Regions from separate parts of the Pseudoalteromonas sp. BSi20495 genome, predicted to be linked through region 4. Evidence: predicted binding sites of a transcription regulator. Region 4 holds the regulator's gene; each other region holds the start of a gene.
What was found. The regulator FliA, encoded in region 4, starts transcription of late flagellar genes. The targets are predictions, from matches to a motif close to CTAAAGNTNNNNNNNNNNNNGCCGATA.

Region 1 (5,774 bases), on a different contig from region 4:
AAGCGTAGGTGTGTACGCCGAATCTGGTTTATTGGCGCTCAATAGCTATGAAAACAGAGTGTACCAATTTAAAGCCGATGATGGCCTGCGTTACGTAGTGAAGTTTTATCGCCCAGAGCGATGGAGTAAAGAGCAAATTCAAGAAGAGCATGACTTTGCATTTGAACTAGCAGAAGCGGAAGTACCCGTTGTTGCCCCTATTTTATATAATGGGCAAAGCTTGTTTGAACACGAAGGGTATTTGTTTGTGTTGTTTCCAAGTGTAGGCGGGCGTTTATTTGAGGTTGATAATTTAGATCAGCTTGATGTAATGGGGCGATTAATTGGCCGTATGCACCAAGTAGCTAAAACAAAACCTTTTACTTACAGGCCAACAGTTACCTGTGATGAGTATTTGCATACAGCCAAAGTTCATCTTCAAAAAAGTAACTTAGTGCCCATGGGAATAAATACTGCCTTTTATACTATTTTAGATTTAGTGATAGAGCAGGCGCAAAAACAGTATAAAGATGTGCAAAGTATTCGCTTACATGGTGACTGCCACGTTGGTAATATTTTGTGGGCGGGTGATGCGCTAATGTTTGTTGATTTAGATGATAGCCGTCAAGGTCCTGCAATCCAAGATTTATGGATGATGCTCAGTGGCGATAGAGCGACGCAACTGTTACAGTTAGACACCCTTGTAAATGCGTATGAAGAGTTTTGTGATTTTGATCACTCTCAACTCAAATTAATTGAACCGCTGCGAGCAATGCGTATTATCCATTATATGGGATGGGTAGCTAAACGATGGAGCGATCCTGCCTTTGTGCGGAATTTTACATGGTTTGCTGATGACAAATACTGGGAGCAACAAATTTTAGCACTGAAGGAGCAACTTGCAGCACTGCAAGAAGCGCCGTTAAAGTTATTGCCGTAATATTTTATTTAAAGACAAGTACAACGAGATACAAATGCTTAAAAAATTAAAACTAGGCCTACTACTTCTTTGTTTACCATTTGCGGCATTTGCTGCACAATTTGAAGCTGATAATCAATATACAATTATTAATGCAGAGAAAAGTAAAACACCACAAGTGACGGAATTTTTTTCATATTATTGCCCGCATTGCTTTAAGTTTGAACCTGTTGCTCAGGCAATAGAAAAAAGCTTACCAACAGGTGCAACGTTTATTAAAAATCATGTTAACTTTTTAGGTGGTGTTTCACCACAGGCGCAAACCAATCTGAGCTTTGCCTATCTGATTGCCAAAAAACATGGGCAAGAAGATGCTATCACAGAGCAAATATTTAAAAGTATTCATGTTCAACGTGCACCATTGACTGAGATGAAAGATTTAAAAAAACTTTTAGAAGTAAATGGCATTGATAGCGAAACGTTTGATAAAGATATGGCAAGCATGCCTATTATTTCAGCTGAGCGTGCATTACAAGATAATCAAAACAAATATTCAAAATTAGGCGCACTTACAGGTGTACCTACTTTTATTGTTAACGATAAATATAAAATTAATATTAATACAATTAAAAGCCAACAACAGTTTGATGAACTAGTTGCGTTTTTATTAGCCTTATAATTTCGGAGCATAATAATGATTAAATTAGTTAAAGCAGGTTTGCTTGCGGTATTACTTCCTATGGCGGCAGCAAGCTTTGCAGCAACGTATGAAGAAGGCGTGCATTACGACGTTGTTTCTGAGCGTGCAACTAAAAAGCCAGAAGTTAAAGAGTTTTTCTCATTTTACTGCCCTGCATGTAATAACATGGAGGCAGTAATTGGTGAGTTTAAGCCTAAGCTTGATAAAAACGTTAAATTTAAAAAGAGTCATGTTGATTTTGTAGGTGTACGTGACCCAGAAAACCAACAGATGATGAGCCAAGCACTTGCGACAGCTGAAGTGCTTCCACAAAAAGATCAGATTATTTCTGCAATCTTTAATCATATCCATACAAAGCGCGCTAAATTTAATGAGCTTGCAGATGTAAAAGATATATTTGTAGCGCAGGGCGTTGATGGTGATAAGTTTGATAAGCTGTTTAAAAGCTTCTCGGTACGTACGCTGAGCTCTAAAATGAAACGCGATCAAGACTACTTTAAAGAAAAAGGCGCACTACGTGGCGTACCTACCTTTATTGTAAATGGTAAGTACAAATTAAACCTAGGTCGTGAGTCGGGTATTACTGAACCAGAAGATATTGGAAAATTAATTAATTACCTAGCTAATAAATAAATTTAACCAAAATAAAAAAAGCTCCTTAAGGAGCTTTTTTGCTTTATAAGGATATAGCGATGGAAAAAATATTAGTATCGAGTTGTTTGCTAGGGCAGCCTGTTCGCTACGATGGTAGAGGACACGCAATTTTGCATCCACAGCTTAATTTGTGGCAAAAACAAAATAGATTAATTGTGTTTTGTCCTGAGGTCGCTGGTGGGCTTCCTACTCCTAGATCTCCTGCTGAAATAATACAGGGGAGTGTAGTTACTAATTTAGGAGAAGATGTAACAGAGCAGTTTCAAACTGGAGCTAATATAGCGCTAGAACTCTGTAAAAAGAATCAAGTGCGTTTGGCTCTACTTAAAGAATCGAGCCCTTCTTGCGGACGAAATACAATATATGATGGAAAGCATCGCGGAGTAAAAATCGAAGGTCTAGGTTTAACTACAGCATTATTAATAAAAAATGGTATTCAAGTATTTAGTGAAGAGCAAATACCAGCACTTATAAAAGTACTGGCACTTTAATTTTGGCTGGTTATTTGCGTTGTAAGAAAACGCCCGACTCAATGTGATGTGTATATGGGAACTGATCAAATATAGCAAAGCGCTTAACGTTGTGCGTACGTGTTAAGTGATCAAGGTCACGCTCAAGGGTTTCAGGGTTACACGATATATAAATTATGCTTTCGTAGTTAGCCACTAAGTCACACGTTAATTCATCCATGCCCGCGCGCGGTGGATCAACTAATATGGTTTGGCAGTCATAGCTTTTAAGGTCAATACCATCTAAACGAGAGAAAGTACGCTCGCCATTCATTGCTTGAGTAAACTCTTCACTCGACATACGAATAATATCTAAGTTCTCGACGTTATTTTTAGCAATATTGTATTGAGCAGAATGAACAGATGATTTTGATATTTCTGTTGCTAATACTTTATTAAAACAGCCCGCTAACGCAATTGAAAAGTTACCGTTACCGCAATACAGTTCTAATAAATCATTTTTAAGTGGTTTACATAAATCTTGCGCCCACTCCAGCATATTAATATTTACTTTTGCATTAGGCTGAGTAAAGCTATTTTCTACTTGTTGATATATAAGCTCTTGACCATTAACTGTTAAACGTTCAGTTACAAAGTCATCACCTAGTACTTCTTTTTGTTTGCGAGCACGGCCTATAAAGTCAATTTTGTATTTACTGCTAAGCTTTTCTTTAAGTGCTTTAATTTCACTTAACCATTCATCATCCAGTGGTTTGTGATAAAGCAAGCTTACTAAAATTTCACCGCTTAGCGTTGATAGGTAATCGATTTGAAATAACTTACGGCGTAATATTTCACAAGGCTTGAGGCTTTCAATCATCACCTGCATTATTTCACCTACTAAAGGTGCTGCTGGATCAAATGTATCAACACGGATTTTTTCTTTTGTTTGTTGATCAAACATAATGTGAAACAGATCGTCACCGTCGTGCCATACTCTAAATTCAGCACGTTGGCGGTAGTTAGTTGGCTCTGAGCTAAATACTTCTAGTTGCTCCACACCAAAACGTTGAAACTGCGCACTAATACGCTGCTCTTTTTCACTTAACTGCGCTTGGTACTGTGTGGTATCTATTTTAATAACTGCCATTAACGCTACTACCTTATCTAAGATCTGTTTATCGGCGCTATTGTAGGGAGCGCTGCGTATTTGTCTAGTTTTGGCTAGCATTTATGCTGTTTTATTGCACATTGTACTTTAGTTTTTATTGTTATAGCCGATAATAAATTACGCACGCTTAGGAGATGTAACATGAAAATAGGTAACTATGGCTTCACGCCAAACAACAACATTAATAAATTCAATAATAAAGCAGATATACAGCAACCTACTATTCAATCTCCCCAAGATAGTTACCAGCAACGTGGCAAAGAATTAGCTGCAAAAGTGCTTGGCGATAAAATGGCTGAGCAGCTTGGATTGCCTATCGCAGAAAAAAAAGCAGACAAACCACTATTTGATTTTGATGAAATCGTAAAAAACGTACTCGATTTTGTCAGCGGCGCTGTAAATAAAGCAAAAGCTAATGGCGCTAATGATGAAAAGCTCAAAGACATGTTAGGCGACGCGCGTAAAGGAGTCCAAATAGGGATTGACGACGCTGTTGATGAACTCAAAGGTACAGGTGTATTTAATGACGAAATGGAAGAGGGCATCAATAAGTCCAAAGAGGGAATTTACAATGGGCTTGATAAATTTGAAGAGTCGCTATTTAATCCACAACCAGCCAGCGTAAATATAAGTCAGGCTCAATATGTCAGTATGACTAGCAATGCAGAGTATAAATTCACTACCGCAGAAGGCGATGAGGTAAGTATTAGCTTTGCGGATGCATTTGAATCTCAATCGGCGAGTGGCTATCAGAGAAACAGTGATAGTGAATCGTTTGCAAGCTCATCATCGCAATCTCGACAGGTATCATTTTCGATGTCGGTTAATGGTGACTTAAATGAGCAAGAGCAAGAAGCGATTAATGCGATGATGGAAGACTTACAAGATTTAAGTAAAACCTTTTTTGGTGGTGATTTAGATGAAGCATTTGAACAAGCACAAGAGCTGAGTTTAGACAGCGATCAGCTGGTGGCTTTTTCTATGGATTTACGCCAAACAAAAACAATAGCCACAGTTAAAAGTTACGAAGAATATAAACCAGCACCAGAAAAACAAGTAGCAGAGGGTTTAGCCCCTTTTAATGACGACCTTAAAAGTGCTTTTGAAAAAGCGGGTGAACTTGGATTACAAAATCAACTAGCTGGCATTCTACAATGGTTAAATCAAGATCAGGAACAAATAGATAAGTTAGTAGATTACACAAAGTCTATGTTCGAAAACCTTAATCAATTAAATTCAGCGGCCGATGATCTTGCCGATTTAGAAACCACACAAAGCTAAACTACTTTCTTTTATAAATACCTCATGGCAAACTGCCGTTCTTAAAGTAAAGTGGGAACGGTAGTTTGTCAGCGCATATAATGGTCTTTGATTCAGGTATTGGTGGAACTACCGTACTTGAACATATCAAGCAAAGTATCCCCAATGCTCAGTACAGCTATTTTATGGATAATGCATTCCTACCTTATGGTGCTCAATCCCAACAAACAATAATCAACCGATTGTGCTCACTTATTCATTTCATCAAAGCCAACACGCTTGACGTTGATTTAATAGTAATAGCGTGTAATACGGCTTCTACATCTGCACTTAGTGCTGTTCGCCAAGTGACAGATATTCCTATAGTAGGTGTTGTGCCAGCAATAAAGCCTGCCGCAGAATTAACACGCTCAAATCATATTGGCTTATTAGCCACACCAGCCACGGTCGCCAGTTCATACACTAAAACATTAATTGCTGAACATGCACGTAATGTAATCGTTAATCTATATAGCAGTGTGGAGTTAGTGACATTAGCTGAGCAACACTTTTTTACAGACTATTTAGATACAAACAAGTTGCACCAAGTGCTTGATGGCCTAAATATAGATAAAGCTATAGATGTACTTGTACTAGGGTGTA
Region 2 (5,774 bases), on a different contig from region 4:
GGATACCCCTACCCTGTTATAATCCGAGATTTAGAGTACTGGATTTTTAGTCCTCTAAATCATTTATCGCCCATTAAAGCAAAAGCTTTAGCTTTATTTGTATTTAATTTTTATTTACGCCTATATTGTTAACCTTGAAGTAAACTAAGCGCCGCTTGAGGACGTTGGTTAGCCTGCCCTAAAATAGTTTGACTTGCTTGTTGTAATATTTGGTTTTTGGTTAAATTAGCCGTTTCCATCGCAAAATCAGCATCTTTAATACGCGATTTAGCTGCAGATAAGTTTTCAGAAATATTAGCTTGGTTACGAATAGTTGACTGGAATCTGTTTTGCACAGCACCTAACTCTGAACGTTTTTTATCAACAACTGCAATAAGTGCATCCATACCGGCGAAAACTAATTGCGCGTTAACTTGGCTTGAAACACTTATATTACTTGCGATAAATGTTGCCGCAAAAGTATCTGTTGTTAAAGCGGCCCCACCGATATCAGATACACCTTCAGCTAACCCCGATAAGCGCTGTCCTGAAACCGCACTTGCGATACCTGCGATACCTGACAAAGTAAACCCACCATTAGCTGACACACTATTAACTGCTGCAGTAGCACCAACATTTTGCATGCTAAAACCTATAGTTTGCACTGCATCAGCACCAATTTGAAAGCTTGCTGAGTAACTACCATCAAGTAAACTTTGGCCGCCAAATGTCGTATCTGTAGCAATACGGTTTACTTCATCAGATAATTGACGTATTTCTTCTTGAATTGCTAAGCGGTCTTCATCTGTATTCGAACCATTCGAAGCTTGTTGTGCAAGAGTACGGACACGCTGAAAGGTAGACGTAATTTCATCCATTGCACCTTCTGCCGTTTGGGCTAAAGATATACCATCATTCGCATTTCGGTTCCCTTGATTAAGGCCAAGTATTTGCGATTGTAAACGGTCTGAAATTTGTAATCCAGCAGCATCATCAGCTGCACTATTTATGCGAAGACCCGAAGAAAGGCGTTTAAAAGACGTGTCTAAATCTCCACCGCTTCTATCAAGTTGTCTCTGTGCATTTAGTGCGCTCACATTGGTATTTACATATAAAGCCATAATATACTCTCTTCTTATCTGTCAAAGTTAAGTCACTATCTCATTCGAAAGAAAGTGGATATTTGACAAAGTGACTAGATATGTACGCATAACTCATGCCTAGGGGCAACTATCTGCCACTTTGTAAGTTAATAATAAACTTACAAATACATAAGCAAACATTAGGCCAACTTTAGTTAACTAAAATAAAGAAGTATACAAGCAGCCATTAGACAACGCTTGGTTTGTGATTGGGCAGGCTAAAATAGTAGTATTATAATAAAAAAGAGTAATAAGGCCCTTACGGGCCTTATGATCTGATAAGTTTGAGAGTGGGTTAACTTTCATAAACTAATGGCATAGTTTATGCTTATGTTTATGTGTTCTGCAAATGTAAGAACTGTTGGGATTTAAAGCCTCCGCTTGAAAAATCCTGTAGCGCCTTTGTTAATACCCCATTAAACAAAGGCGCTTTTATTCTTCTTCGTCAATACTTTGACTAATCTTTCTGTTAAACCTTCACCGATTAACCTAGTAAGCTTAATGCAGCCTGTGGACGCTGATTTGCTTGACCTAAAATTGTTTGGCTAGCCTGTTGTAAAATCTGCATCTTGGTTAAATTAGCTGTTTCTGCAGCAAAGTCAGTATCTTTAATACGAGAACGTGCCGCTGATAAGTTTTCTGATATATTCGATTGGTTACGAATCGTTGATTGAAAACGGTTTTGAACCGCACCTAACTCAGCGCGTTTTTTATCTACTACCGCAATTAAAGAATCCATGCCTGCAAATACTACTTGTGCATTTGCTTGGCTAGATACACTAATAGCTGTAGCTACGAATGACGCGGCAAATGTATCTGTAGTTAGTGCTGCACCACCGATATCAGAAGCACCTTCAGCAAGTCCTGATAAGCGATTACCTGTAACAGCACTTGCCACAACAGCAATACCAGACATTGTAAAACCACCATTAGCTGATACACTGTTTACACCTGCAGTAGCACCTACATTTTGCATACTAAAACCAATAGTTTGCACTGCATCAGCACCGACTTGGAAATTAGCATCATAACTACCATCAAGTAAGTTCTGACCACCAAACGTCGTATCTTCTGCAACACGGTTCACCTCTGATGATAAAGAGCGAATCTCTTCTTGTATCGCTAACCTATCTTCATCTGTATTAGAACCATTTGATGCTTGTTGAGCAAGTGTACGAATACGTTGAAACATTGATGTTACTTCATCAAGTGCTCCCTCAGCAGTTTGTGCTAAAGAAATACCATCGTTTGCGTTACGGTTACCTTGATTTAAGCCATTAACTTGTGCGGTTAGACGGTCTGAAATTTGAAGTCCCGCTGCATCATCTTTTGCGCTATTGATGCGCATACCAGATGATAAACGTTGGAATGATGTATCTAATGCGTTACCAGAATTGCTTAATTGTCTTTGTGCGTTTAATGCACTAACATTTGTATTTACATATAAAGCCATAATATCTCTCCCGAAGTAAACTTATCATTTACTCTCAAACTTACTAGATTAAGCAGTAGTTGTTATTTCAACGCTTTGCTTGGTTAATTAAGTTATCGGTCCCTTTAAAAAATCCTTTAGCTTTTTTTAATTTTTTTATTCTTTATTTTTAACTAACTGTAATTTAATGGTTTTACCTATTTCAGTAAATTAAATAACACGATAGAAAACACTTGTTTATTTTTAATAATAAAAACCAAGTAGCTAAATTTAAAGGGGATAATCTTAAAAAGAAGGGAAAGATTCGAATAAGGCAAGTTGTTGCCTTATTCTTTGTAAAATTATAGATAATCAAATAATGAAAGGTTGGCTAAACGGCCAAAGGTTGCCTGAGATGCTTGAAGAGCTGTTTCTTGCTTTGTAAGTTCTGTAATAGCTTCAGTTATATCAATATCAACTAAGCCAGATCTTGACGATTTGTTATTGATATCTAAATCAGTATTTGACTGCTGTACTTTGTCTGCTGTATTAATTCGACCTCCAAGACCTGCTTGAGTAAGCGATACATTGTTCTTTGCATTATTTATCTGTACTAGTGAGTCAGCAAGAACTTCCTTAAATTCTTCTTGTGTTAGGCTAGGGTTCGTTAATCCTGCAATTAATTCATTCATTGAATTTAACACATTCTCTTTTTTAGGAGCTTCTAACGCAAAATCAACTTGTCCGCTGGCAACTGGAGATATACTAATTTCTAGACCTGCAAAACTAATCTTGGAACCACCAAAGTCACCTGCCGCCAATATTGTTCCACTCTGTTCAATTTGATAAGTATTTGGAGTACCCACAGTTGTTATAACATTTATTGTATTTGAGCCAATAGGAGCCGCGGGATCTGGGTCAAAATTAGATTTATGAAATAAGTCAAATTGCCCTTGTTCTGTTACAAAGACTTTAGCACTCGTTATACCACCAATCACAGTTCCGTCATTTGATGTAACATTTAATCGAGCGTCCACTTTTTCAAATGCATCAAAACCATTATCGCTCGATTTTATATCAACACCTTCAGCTATTTTTATCTTGTGTTCACCTTGATCCCCACCATATACATATATACCTGTTGATGACTCAAGTGCATAAGTCTGAGTATTATCTTGATAGCCTGAAAATATATATTTTCCATCTTCTGTTTTAGAATTCATTAAATCTAGCACGCTACTTTGAAGTGCTTTTATTTCTTCAGCTATAGACTCTCTGTCGACATCATCATATGCGCCATTACCTGCTTGAATAGTCAATGTATGTGCTTTTTCAAGTGCACTTTTAATTCCTTTGAGAGCTGCTTCCTCTATATTTAAACGGCTAGTGAGCATTGTAATATTTTTAGTGTATTGCTCATTACTTTGTATACGATCTGTATACTGCAAAGCACGAGCCGAAGCCGACGGATCATCCGAAGCTGTTAAAACTCGCTTTTGTGTATTAACTTGCTCTTGCGCTTTGTTTACGCTTTGTTGATTATTTAAAATTGAATTCAAACTATTTTGATACATTAAATTATTTGATAAGCGCATAACTACCTCGCAGCACTAAGTAAAGTGTCAAAAATGGTACGGGCCGTCGCTAAAACTTGTGCTGAGGCTGCATAAGATTGTTGAAAACGTAATAAATTAGCAGCCTCCTCATCTAGATTCACTCCCGAGAGTGATTCGTACCATGCTTCTGATTGTTGAGCGAGTGCTTCAAACGCCTCACCATTTGTTTTCGCCTGGCTGGTTACCACACCAATATCACTTACTAATCCCGCGTAAGCTTGATTAAATGTTTTATGGTTATCTGCATTCGTACCCGAAACCACATTTTGACGAACTAACTCTCCACTTTGTAATTCAGCAAGCTTTAAACCATTTCGATTATCATCGAAGCCACCTTCGTTAAATTCTAATGTGAAGGTATCACCCGTAGCAGTTGTGCCTTCTAAATCAAAATCGAAACCATATAATTCAAATCCATTACCTGCTTGCTGTAACATATTCTCTGCCGGAGGCGTTATCGTAAATGTACTGGTATTAACTCCATCTGATACTGTATATTCATCCAAGTTGGCTGTTTTAACTATCGAAATAGGCCCATTTGTAAGCCCAACTGGAGAAGAACTAAAACTGCCTGTTGTAACATCCGTAACTTCACCCACAGTAATTGTTGCAGAACCTGTATTATTAATATCGTTGGCGGTTCTAATTGGTGCGGCTAATGCTAAATCTTCACCACGCCCTGTTGTCAAAGACATACTTGCAGCAGCTTCTGAATTAAGCTTTATTTGAAACTGATCACCTGTATTTCCGGTCCCCGACACATTAATCTGTAACCCATATGACTCACCACTGGTAATAGTAGATGAATCTATAACTCCAGCAACTATATTTGCTGTTGAAGGGTTACCCAGCGGTTCACCTTTATTATCAACCGGCTGAATTTCTACTGTTGTGCCACTAGTATATGTAACTATGAAATCACTTGCCGGCAATTCACTACTCTTACCTGGCTCGAGCGTTGCTGTCATGGTTGAACCACCAGTATTGGCTGCATAAGCATAACCGCCGACTGCAGGTATATTAAATATATTGCCACCTAACTCACCATTAGCATCCATACCAAGCTTATTTTGCTCATTAAAAGAATCTGCAATAGCCAATCCCATTTGACCAATTTGATTTTGTGCTGGTACTAAAATATCGTCTCTAAATGCAAGTAAGCCGCCAATTTTTCCTTTCAATTTACTTGTATCAACTTCGAGAGGCACAACTTTACCACCATTAACATCAAGCTTAAGCTCTTTAAAATTAGGATCTGGGTCACCTCGCATGGAAAATAAATTAAAAGAACCATTCTGCATAACTACTGCTTCACCTGTACCCATAAAAACAAGCTTTTCACCGTTGGGGCCATCAAGTGTTTCTATATCTATAAGTTCTGACAGGTCACGAATAGCTTTATCGCGCTCATTATATGTAGAGCTAGCATCAGCTGCATTATTAGTACCATTTACAGCAGCAATATCTTGATTCAACGTGCTTATTTTCTGAACTAACCCATTAGCTTCATCAGTGAAAATTTCGAGCTGTTCGTTTACTATATTTTTTTGATCGAACACAATTCCTGAAAGCCTATCCATTTGATTTATTAAATTTTCAGCATCAGTCATCACTAGCGAACGCGAA
Region 3 (5,774 bases), on a different contig from region 4:
AAAAAAGCCGGATTTGACGCAGGATGCGACGCTTATGTAGTAAAACCATTTTCAATGAGTGTATTGTTAGAGCAAATTAATACAATAGTTTAGAGGGATTTATGTTCACAGATGACAAACGAAACTTTAGACGTATGCAGGTAAATGCGACTGCAAATTTAACAACAGTGGAGCCAGTAGCTGGCTTGAATTATACGGCAGAGTGTGTTGATTTGAGCGCGACAGGGTTATCATTGCATTTGGATGATTTACTTGAGCCAGATACTATTTTAACAGTTGATATAGCGTCTACTCACCCTAGCATTGCACCGTTAAAAGCAACGGCTAAGGTAATACGTGCCAGCAAAGAAGATGATGGCACAATAACAGCAGGCCTTGAAATCATTCAGTTTAACTAATTAAATTGAATGATTAGATATTAAAAAACCTTACAAATTAAGCCTTTTAAGTAAAAGCCTTCAGGGTAGCTACCCGCAATTGGGTGATCGGCTGCTTGATTTAATCGTTCCATTATAAGTAGATCTTTGCCCGCATCAAGAGCCGCATCAGCAACAACTTTTTGAAATAGGTTTTGCTCCATTAAGCCAGAGCAAGAGAATGTCAGTAATGTTCCACCTGGTTTTAGTATTTGCATGGCAATCATGTTGATGTCTTTATAACCACGACACGCGCCCGTTAGCTGCGCTTTATTATCAGCAAACTTTGGTGGATCCATTACGATGGTATCAAACTGTCTGCCTTCGTCGCGGTATTGACGCAGTAACTTAAAGACATCTTGCTTCACAAAATCAACTTTATTTAAGTCTAAGTTATTATGCTCAACATTACGTTTAGCAGTATCTAACGCTGGTTGCGATACATCAACGTTAGTGACATGCTCACACCCGCCACGCAAAGCGTACAACGAAAATGTACCTGTGTAACTAAAACAGTTAAGTACCGTTTTGTCTTTTGAAAAACGCTCAAGTGCAGCACGGCTATCGCGTTGATCTAAGTAAAATCCGGTTTTATGACCTTCAATTATATCGACTTCAATTTTTAAGCCGTTTTCTTCAATAAGTACAGGTTGTGTTGGCTCATTACCCCAAAGAACACCTTTAATTGGCTCCAAACCTTCTTTTGTACGTACTTCTACGTCTGAGCGCTCGTATATGCTAGAACCTGGAAAAATAGCCATTAACGCGCCAACAATCTCGCCTTTATGACGCTCGGCACCCGCACTTAGTAACTGACAAACTAGTACATTATCAAATTTATCGATTGTAACGCCTGGTAAGTAATCAGACTCAGCTGCACATAATCTAAAGCCTGTTAATCCGCCTTCTTCTATTACTTGGCTCCGTGCTTCTAATGAGCGACGTAAACGGCGTTCAAAAAAGTTTTGATCGATGATTTCCTTTTCGTCAAAGCTCCAAACACGTGCACGAATTTGTGAATGAGGGCTATAAGCAGCAGTTGCTAAAAACTTACCTTCGCTATCGTGAATCGTTACTGTGTCGCCTAATCCAGGTTTACCTTTAATTTTTTTGATGGCTTTTGAAAATAACCAAGGGTGTTTTCTTTTTAATGATTTATCGCGACCAGCTTGTAGGTAAACGGCAGATGACATAAGGCTTCTCAGTAGTAATAAATAAGCGCTGTATTTTAGTCAAGCAGCGGGCAACATACAATGAATGTTTTGCAAGAGGGCTATAAAGCACGGTAAAGTACTAATAATTCACTTATTAATTAGCTTTTGGAACCTGAAAGTGCCTGACGCCGTTTTAAGCCCCGATTTACAAATACTTAATTCACAATGCAGAGAATTTATAACCTCTTTAGTGCATGCCGATGTGGCTCACGATATTACGCATATAGAGCGAGTGGTGCGCGTTGCAATAAAACTATGTAATGCAGAGCAGGCTAATATGTCAGTTGTATTACCTGCAGCGTGGATGCATGACTGTGTGGCGGTGGCTAAAAACCACCCTGATCGTGCAAAAGCCTCTACTATGGCAGCAGATAAGGCACTGGAATTTTTAAAATCGATTGATTATGACGAGTCACTTTTTGATGATATTCATCATGCTATTGCGGCTCATAGCTTTAGCGCAAATATAGAAATTAAAACAGTTGAGGCGCAAATAGTACAAGATGCTGACAGAATGGATGCACTAGGTGCGATTGGAGTGAGTCGATGTATGAAAGTTGGCGGCTCAATTTCTCGGTTATTGTATAACCCAGAAGACCCTTTTTGTATTGAACGAGAAGCTGATGATAAAAAATATACACTTGATCATTTTTTTATAAAACTATTACATATTGCTCAAAGCATGAATACCCCATCAGCTAAAGCAGAAGCGAATAGGCGTACAGTTTACATGCATGAGTTTTTAGAGCAATTAAAGTCAGAAATTGGTGAGTAACGTGGATAATAAAAATATGCCTAAATTATCAGGTATTGATCATTGCCATTTGAATGTTGAAAATTTATCGAATGCAGTTAAATGGTATGAGCGCGTTTTAGGTTTTAGTATAGTACCCGAACTTGCTTTTTGGAATGAGGACGGACGAGGACCTTTAACGCTCGAGGATGCTAGTTCAAAGACTCGTTTAGCACTTTTTGAAGGTGAGGGGCGCAGTAAAGGAATTGCATTTTTGGCAACAGGGGAGCAATTTATACAGTGGCTTAGTCATCTTGAAAGTTTAAATATAAAAGCGGTTCTTGCTGATCATGGTGTAACGTTTTCAATGTATTTTAAAGATGACAGTGGTAATAGCCATGAGATCACATCTCATGATTACTCGTATATAAAACTTTACTATCCATCGGTTAACTTAGGTTCGCATTCATCTAAAAAAAAGCTAATGTAGTTAATCCTATAATTCCCATTATATGAATTTATGTGTAAGTTTTTATCATACTGCTATCACTTTGAATAATATCTAATTGGGGTTTATTCGCTGCTTTTTTGTTTCAAGTGAAACTGTATTTTTTAGCAATTATTTGTGCTTGTACAGTTAACATAAGTGCCAGACATGCGCTGTTTTAGGATTCAACCTAAAGTTAATTTACGTTTTGTCGCTGCACAAATATAGGTGAAAATCGTGATCAGGACGCAGAAGCTTTGCTAGGTTTTTACTTGTTTTCACATGGATGTAAGTCAGTAAGGTAACGCATGAAAAGTTACCGACCCCACTAGGTGACACACCTCACGCAGCGATTAAATCGCTCTTAGATAAAATGAACTTTAATATTGTAAGGTCAGCAGGGCTTGGTCTTCTATTATCGTTTGAAGCAGTTAGATATAAAGTTTTCACTTAGTTATAGACCAGTTTTTTATTATTAATTAGATCCCATACTTAAGCCTATTGGTATAAAATATTAGAAATTTCGTGTTGGTTAAATGTGGTAGAACTGTTGTTTGAGTATCAATTAAAGCGAAGTGCCCGACGTAAGACTGTTGCTATTAAAGTGCACCAACGGTCAATAACCGTTTATGCGCCTCATTATGTTCCTAAAAAACAGTTGGATTTATGGTTGGTTGAGAAACGAGATTGGGTAAATAGCCAACTTGATAAACAGATTAATATTGCAGACTCAAAGCAATATCCACTCGAAACACATAAAATTCTAATTTTCTCAAATCTTATAGACATAACGTTTGAACACGCTTTGCATTCTCAAGTTATAGAGCATGAGAATACATTAAGCGTATTGTGTTCTTCTCGAGTGAGCCATAAAAAATTGAAGTATAAAACATTACTTGAGGCGTATTTAACTGAAAAATTAGGATTATATATTGATATGCGTCTTGCCCACTTTTGTAAACTAATGGAGGAACCTTTACCGAATGATTTACGAATACGTATCTATAAACGTAAATGGGGGAGTTGTAATAGTAAACGTGAGCTTACGTTTAACTTACTCTTGATTGGAGCCAAAAAATCAATTATAGACTACGTCATAGTCCACGAGTTGGCGCATTTACGTCACTTAGACCACAGTCGTGTATTTTGGCAACGTGTAGCTAAGTTTTATCCGGATCATAAGACAGCATCAGATTGGTTAAAGAATAATGGACAAAGTTTACAGTGGGAATTTTAAAAAATATTGAAGTTTAAAATATAAGGTATTTTAGAAGAAAAGTGGTGGAGGGAGCTGGATTCGAACCAGCGAAGGCTGAGCCGTCAGATTTACAGTCTGATCCCTTTGGCCGCTCGGGAACCCCTCCACACTAATTTTGTTACACTTGGTACCCCACTTAACTTAGTCGGTAAGAAAAAGTGGTGGAGGGAGCTGGATTCGAACCAGCGAAGGCTGAGCCGTCAGATTTACAGTCTGATCCCTTTGGCCGCTCGGGAACCCCTCCAGTGCAACGGCGCTGATAATAGCAAAACTTATATTTAAGTAAAGAAAAAAGCTAAAGAAAAATGAAATAAAGCCGATAAATATCTATTACCTACAATAATCGGCTAAAGTCTATGCAAATCGACGGTTTGTTAATCACAGAGAGTCAACTAAGTACACGGTTGAATAAAAGTGTACACGAACAACGTCGAGGAGAGTTTTCTCTTTTATTGGCAATGTTATCCCACGATGCGCTTGATTTTAGTCAGTTCCATTTTCCAAAAACAGATATTGAAAACCCTATTGTTGAAGAAGAGACACTTCGTAAGCAATTTGGTTCGGGTCCGAAGCAGCCTTTAGCACCGGATGAATTTAATATGTTGATTGGGCAACACAACGCCGCTTTATTATCAAATGTGGGAGAGCATGCAGGTATGAGCGATATTAAGTTACGACACTGCTTAAACCCTGAACCACTTTCAATAAGAAATGATTTAGCTCATATTCCACTCAATGTGCTTGATAATTGTGAGCTAGCTGTGCGCAGACGTATTAAGAACAAAGAGACTCAGCTATCGCATCCGCAAATGGACGTAGCTTCATTCTATGATGGTCTTAATGATGAATCATTACATCAACCGCTTCACTTAGCTACAGCATAATATTGACCTACAAAATAATTTATCTATCTACGATTTCAAATCAGCTTATGTCAGGCACAGTAAAACAAGCTTTAAATGGTCATTTTTATAATAATGATGGCTAAAAAGAGAGGCTTTGTAGCTATTTATAATGTTAATTGCCTAAAAATTGATTTAGTTTAAAAAAACCATCCAAAAATTTAATGCAATTGCTATAATGATGTCAAATGGTATGACATGAAATGCCGTTATCATTAAACCAAGGTAATTAGGAACGTAATGAAGAAAACATTCACGCTGAATCACGAGAAAATCAAATACCCTCGTATGGTCGATGCTGCAAAGCACGAAGTGAAAAAATATTTGAAAAGAGAACGTAATAAAACGCTACCTGAAGATGCTGATTACTGGGCATTTGACTGTAAGTTTGGTAATACAGCTGAAGATGCTCAAGTAGTGCACGTTGCAGAGATTAGCAATCATATCAGCGACATCGAAAAGCAAGATTTAAAGTCTTTCTACGTAGAGATTTTAGCAAAGCCGGCACAGCGTCAACAAGCTGATTTAGATGACGACGAGTAACTCTTAAATTTTAAGTACTCGTAAAGTAGAGATGGACCCAAGTGGTCCATTTTTGTTATGTGGGTTTTAATATCAATCTGAATAATACTAACCAACCAATCCGCAATCATGCTTAATCAGTTTGAGGGATTAAATCTGACGCTAACGGCGTTAAAAATTTCTGATATAGGACAATTAAATAACGATTTTTTGTCTTGTTATCGACACGATTCTGTTATCTA
Region 4 (5,774 bases):
TCTACATCCATTGTAATCATGTCAGGGCGTAGTTCAGCTGTTTTTTCAACAGCTTCTCTGCCATTCACAGCAAAACCTATTACTTTTATATCGCTGTCTTGCTCAAGTATTTCGCTCACTCTGCGGCGAAAAAAGCTAGAATCATCAACAACTAAAACTTTAACGGCCATTTAGCTCTCTTATTAAATTGAAGTGTAGGGCACTTTTACAGTGCACCTACTTTATTTATTATCAGCCCGCGTAATGTTTTAACATATTTGGTACATCTAAAATAAGTGCAATACCACCATCGGAAGTAATTGTAGCACCAGCCATACCGGGTGTTCCTTGTAATAAAGCATCAAGAGGTTTTATTACAACTTCCTCTTGCCCTATTAACGAATCTACGACAAAGCCTACTTGTTGTGTACCAATTTGGACAATAACTACATGACCATGTGCTTTACGCTGAGAGCGGTCAGCGCCTTTAACTAGCCAATGCTCAAGATAAAACAATGGAATTGCTTTTTTGCGCACAATAATTGTCAATTGACTATCAACAACATTCGTTTTAGTTAAATCGAGGTGGAATATTTCGCTAACACCCGCAAGTGGTAATGCAAATGTTTGCTCTCCAACAACAACCATTAAGGTCGGCAAGATAGCGAGAGTTAATGGTACTTTTATCTCTAAAGTAGTCCCAACACCTAACTCTGACTGAATACTTACTGAGCCATTAAGTTGGGTAATTTTGGTTTTAACTACATCCATACCAACGCCACGACCTGAAATATCCGAAATCTCTTCTTTTGTTGAAAAACCAGGTGCAAAAATTAAATTATATGCTTCAGTATCAGAAAGCCGGCTTGCTTGGTCGTGATCAAGAACACCTTTACTAATCGCTATTTTTTTCAGCTTCTCAGCATCCATACCAGCACCATCATCTTTAATGGTAAGTAAAATATGATCGCCTTGCTGAGATGCTGATAACGTAACAGTACCTGTTCTTGGTTTTCCAGCAGCCTCACGAAAATCTGGCATTTCAATACCGTGATCAACAGAGTTACGCACTAAATGCACTAAAGGGTCGGCTAATGCCTCAACCAAATTTTTATCTAAATCAGTCTCTTCACCAACTAATAATAGATTAATGTCTTTATTTAAGCTGCGTGCTAAATCACGAACAACTCGAGGAAATCGGCCAAACACTTTTTTAATTGGTTGCATGCGGGTTTGCATAACCGCACCTTGAATATCAGCAGTAACAACATCTAAGTTAGATATAGCTTTACCCATTGCTTCGCTTTCAGAATTCGTAGCCAAGCTAACTAAGCGGTTACGAACAAGTACCAATTCACCGACCATATTCATAATTTGATCTAAGCGTTTAGTGTCAACACGCACTGTCGTTTCAGCAGTTGGTGCAGTAGCCTTTTTTGGAGCTGCAGCAGGTGCTTTAGCAGCTGTTTTTTCAGCAGGTTTTGCAGGTACTGGTTTTGATGCTTCAACTTTTGGTACTGGGGCTGCTTTGGGCTTAGGAACAGCTTGTTTTGCGGCTGGTTTTTCAGCAATCGCAGGAGTGCTTTCTAAAGATTTAGGTGCAGTTCCCTTACCATGAAGTTCATCTAACAGTGATTCAAATTCATCATCACTGATATCATCGTTCGATGAATCTGTATTGTTAGTCGAAGGCGATGGCTTTTGTACATCAGGTGTAACATTACTTTCTTGCGCTGCAACAGAGCCGAAACTGCCAACACCATGAAGCTCGTCTAGTAAATTATCAAACTCATCGTCTGTAATATCACCATTCAAATCATGACTATTTGTGGGGGCTTTTACTGCCGATTCTTGGCTTGTACCATGTAATTCATCAAGTAGGTTTTCAAACTCATCCTCTGTAATTTCATCAATTTGAGAGTCAGTTTCAGATGAAGTTGGACCACTAAACAGCTCATCAAAAGCAAAAGGGTCCGCACCATCAGTACTGGGAGTTTGTGCTTCAGCGGCTTCTTCTTGAGGCTGTTCTACAACAACTTCAGGAGAAGTACCTGATAACTCGTCTTCTGTGGGGGGGAGACCTAACTTATGTAAAACTTCAAGTAGTTGAGGATCCGCAGGTTCTGGTTTATCACGATTTTGAATCGTCGCAAACATTTCATTGATAGTATCAAGTGCTTGTAAGATAACATCCATTAGCTCAGAATTAACAGAACGAACGCCTTGCCTTAACAAGTCGAATACATTTTCTGCGCCGTGACATGCGTCAACAAGCTCAGTCATAGCTAAGAATCCAGCACCGCCTTTTACGGTATGAAAGCCTCTAAATATAGCATTTAGCAACTCGGTATCTTCTGGATTGTTTTCCAGTTCAACTAACTGTTCAGATAAAAGCTCAAGGATTTCTCCTGCTTCTACAAGAAAGTCTTGTAAAATATCTTCATCGACTTCAAACATGCAGTTACTCTCCTCTTAGAAGCCCAAACTTGATAAAAGATCATCGACTTCATCTTGATCAGACACAACATCATTACGTGATTCTTTATCAATAATAGGCCCTTCAGGACCTGCTAATGTTTCTGGGTCAACTGGGTCATCTATTTTTTGTGGTTTTAGGGTGACTGCTTTACTGATATCTTGTTCAGAAAAAGCAGTTAAAAGATGAAGTAAGCTTTCTTCAACTTCCCTAACAAGTTCTATAATTCGGCGAATTACTTGACCTGTCAAATCTTGATAATCTTGGGCCATTAATATGTTAGTCATGAAGCTTTGTAACTCATCAGTTTTATGATGAGAACTGCTCATGAATTTATCAATGCTGTGGCACAGTACTTTAAATTCACCGAGTTCAATTTCACGACTCATTAGACGGTCCCATGTCGGTTTGATATGGGATATTTCATCAGCTAACTGTTGTGCTATCGGTAAACTCGCCTCAACCGCATCCATGGTTTTATTTGCAGCATTTTCTGTCATCTCAATGACATAATTAAGCCGTTTTTTAGCATCAGGTATAGCGTCGTTAGTGAGATCTGTTAGGCGCGTGTCTAGCTCAAAGCCTTTTAAAGCTTCATGTAGTTGACGCGTCAACTTTCCCACTTCGTCAAATATTTCTGACTGCTCTTTAGATGCAGTATCTAAAATTAGTTGATCAGCTTTATCATGTTCGCCATTTTCTAAAAAAGTGACGAGCTGACGAGCTTGTTCTAACGTTATCCGAGGCGCAGCAGGTGCTGGCATAAGCCTTTCCCCTATTATTAACCTAAGCGTTCGAACACTTTTTCTAATTTAGTTTTTAATGTGCCAGCTGTAAATGGTTTTACAATATAGCCATTAACACCAGCTTGAGCCGCTGCTATTATTTGTTCTTTTTTAGCTTCAGCTGTCACCATTAAAACAGGAAGGTGTTTTAATTTATCGTCAGCCCTTATCGCTCTCAAAAGATCAATACCTTGCATTCCTGGCATGTTCCAATCTGTTACCACAAAATCAAAAACTTGATTTTGTAACATGGGTAAGGCTGTAGAGCCGTCATCCGCTTCTTGGACGTTGGTAAAGCCTAAGTCGCGCAATAGATTTTTAATAATACGTCTCATTGTCGAAAAATCATCAACAACAAGAATTTTCATGTTTTTATCCAAAACATCCTCCAGTGAGGTCTTAACCTGTATTTACTTACTACTAGTTTATCCAGTCATTGATTTTTGCTTTTAGCTTAATCATCGCCTGACCATGTATCTGACTTACACGCGATTCACTTACATCGAGTATATGTCCAATTTCTTTTAAATTCATTTCATCGTTATAGTACAAAGAAAGTACCATTGCGTCTCGCTCTGGTAATGACTTGATAGCATTTAATAATGATTCATTAAATCGTTCATTTTTAACGTTATTAAACGGTTTGTCTAGCGTTAAATCTTGGCCCGCCGTGGTAATAACATCTTCATCGACCCCGAGGTCTTCGATGCCTAACACTTTACTTGTGTTTACATCGTTTAAAATATGATGGTACTCATTTAACGAAATTTCAAGTTTTTCAGCAACTTCTATATCGGTTGGTTCACGATTCAAGCTACTTTCTAATCCAGCAATCGTCTCGGCTACAAGACGGCTTTTTCTATGAACCGACCGAGGAGCCCAGTCACCACGGCGCATTTCATCAAGCATGGCACCGCGAATTCGTATTCCCGCGAACGTTTCAAAACTTGCGCCTTTGGTTGCATCAAAGTTTTTTGATGCTTCAATTAGGCCTATCATACCCGACTGAATTAGGTCATCGAGTTGGACACTTGGAGGCAAACGAGCAATTAAATGACATGCCACTTTTTTGACTAGCGATGCATGTTTTTCAACAATCACATTTAAATTTTGTGTTGATTGATATCCCATAGCTCTATTTACCAATGTTGTCATAATTAGCCGTTAACTAGCTTCTCAATAAAAAACTCTAAATGTCCTGAAGGTTGGTTAGGTATAGGCCATTTCACTGCTCTTGTCGCCAGTGCTTTAAAGGCAACTGAAGCAGGAGAACTAGGAAAAAGTTCTACAATCACTTTTTGACGGCGAGTTGCCTTACGCATATTTTCGTCATAAGGGATTGTTGCAACCAACTCCATTGACACATCTAAAAATCGGTCCGTTACTTTTGAAAGTTTTGCAAATAACTCATGACCTTCACGCATACTACGAACCATATTAGCTACAATTTTGAATTTATACACCCCATGCTCACGACTTAACACTTTAATAAGTGCATAAGCATCTGTGATTGAAGTCGGTTCGTCGCACACTACAACCATTACATCTTGAGCAGCACGAGAAAAGCTCAGTACCATATCTGAAATACCCGCAGCGGTATCTACAATTAAGATATCAAATTCGGTATTTAATTCGCTAAAAGCGCGTATAAGGCCTGCATGTTCAGACGGTGATAATTCCACCATACTCTGAGAACCAGAGGTCGCTGGTACAATTTTAATTCCTGCAGGACCTTCAACTAAAATCTCATCGAGTTCACACTCACCAGAAAGTACATGTGATAAATTACGTTCAACCCGTAATCCGAGCATCACATCACAGTTCGCTAGACCTAAGTCGGCATCAAGTACTAAAACTCGATTACCTTGCTGGCCTAATGCTATTGCCGTGTTAAGTGAAACATTTGTTTTACCTACACCACCCTTGCCACCAGTAACAGCGATAACTTTTACGCCGTTGTTATTGTTTTGACTCATTTTGCGCAGGCCGCTTGCTTGATCTAATACTGTGTTAATCATACATCCCTACTGTGCTCGACGCCACTGCTTGGTGTCGTGAATGTTGTGCTTTTATTCTTTTCAAATACAATTGCTCAGCTTTTTTTACTAGTTTTTCTGCATTTGCAACACGAATGTCTTCTGGAACTCGTTGACCATTAGTAAGATACCCTATTGGAAGGCGATTTTGAATCGCAATACTAATAATCTCACCTAAACTTAAAGATTCATCCAACTTGGTGAAAATACAACCACTTAACTGCACTTTTTTGAAATGTCGTACTGTTTCTTGCAAGACATTTATTTGCGCTGTTGCACTTAATACTAAATAACTACGAATATCAACACGTTGATTGCGCATAAGCGTATTCAATTGCTCTGTTAAACGTAAGTCTCGTTGACTCATACCTGCTGTATCAATTAATACTAGACGTTTATTTCGTAAATGGTATAAAACTTCAGCTAATTCATTAGCATCTTTAACCTGCTTTACTCCACAACCGATAATTCGACCGTATGTTGCAAGTTGCTCATAAG

Region 1: the regulator FliA is predicted to act here: its motif matches at 3,958-3,984, upstream of P20495_RS06090 (DUF5610 domain-containing protein).
Region 2: the regulator FliA is predicted to act here: its motif matches at 2,668-2,694, upstream of P20495_RS11230 (flagellin).
Region 3: the regulator FliA is predicted to act here: its motif matches at 4,404-4,430, upstream of P20495_RS12350 (VC2046/SO_2500 family protein).

What each region holds. Positions count from the first base shown of each region.
Region 1 covers NZ_BADY01000114.1:19,855-25,628, forward strand. The annotation lists gene P20495_RS06115 (serine/threonine protein kinase) at 1-919, shown strand, start outside; gene P20495_RS06110 (thiol:disulfide interchange protein DsbA/DsbL) at 954-1,577, shown strand; gene P20495_RS06105 (thiol:disulfide interchange protein DsbA/DsbL) at 1,593-2,231, shown strand; gene P20495_RS06100 (DUF523 domain-containing protein) at 2,291-2,743, shown strand; gene trmA (tRNA (uridine(54)-C5)-methyltransferase TrmA) at 2,754-3,851, opposite strand; gene P20495_RS06090 (DUF5610 domain-containing protein) at 4,014-5,153, shown strand; gene murI (glutamate racemase) at 5,219-5,774, shown strand, end outside.
Region 2 covers NZ_BADY01000065.1:4,973-10,746, reverse strand. The annotation lists gene P20495_RS11225 (flagellin) at 129-1,100, opposite strand; gene P20495_RS11230 (flagellin) at 1,606-2,574, opposite strand; gene flgL (flagellar hook-associated protein FlgL) at 2,895-4,127, opposite strand; gene P20495_RS11240 (flagellar basal body rod C-terminal domain-containing protein) at 4,130-5,774, opposite strand, start outside.
Region 3 covers NZ_BADY01000055.1:18,518-24,291, forward strand. The annotation lists gene P20495_RS12390 (PleD family two-component system response regulator) at 1-93, shown strand, start outside; gene P20495_RS12385 (PilZ domain-containing protein) at 102-398, shown strand; gene P20495_RS12380 (class I SAM-dependent methyltransferase) at 419-1,609, opposite strand; gene P20495_RS12375 (HD domain-containing protein) at 1,674-2,405, shown strand; gene P20495_RS12370 (VOC family protein) at 2,422-2,853, shown strand; gene P20495_RS12365 (M48 family metallopeptidase) at 3,389-4,087, shown strand; tRNA gene P20495_RS12360 (tRNA-Tyr) at 4,130-4,214, opposite strand; tRNA gene P20495_RS12355 (tRNA-Tyr) at 4,268-4,352, opposite strand; gene P20495_RS12350 (VC2046/SO_2500 family protein) at 4,465-4,992, shown strand; gene P20495_RS12345 (DUF6172 family protein) at 5,251-5,553, shown strand.
Region 4 covers NZ_BADY01000083.1:20,445-26,218, reverse strand. The annotation lists gene P20495_RS08575 (chemotaxis response regulator protein-glutamate methylesterase) at 1-170, opposite strand, end outside; gene P20495_RS08580 (chemotaxis protein CheA) at 232-2,436, opposite strand; gene P20495_RS08585 (protein phosphatase CheZ) at 2,452-3,219, opposite strand; gene cheY (chemotaxis response regulator CheY) at 3,237-3,620, opposite strand; gene P20495_RS08595 (RNA polymerase sigma factor FliA) at 3,661-4,371, opposite strand; gene P20495_RS08600 (MinD/ParA family protein) at 4,398-5,258, opposite strand; gene flhF (flagellar biosynthesis protein FlhF) at 5,251-5,774, opposite strand, start outside.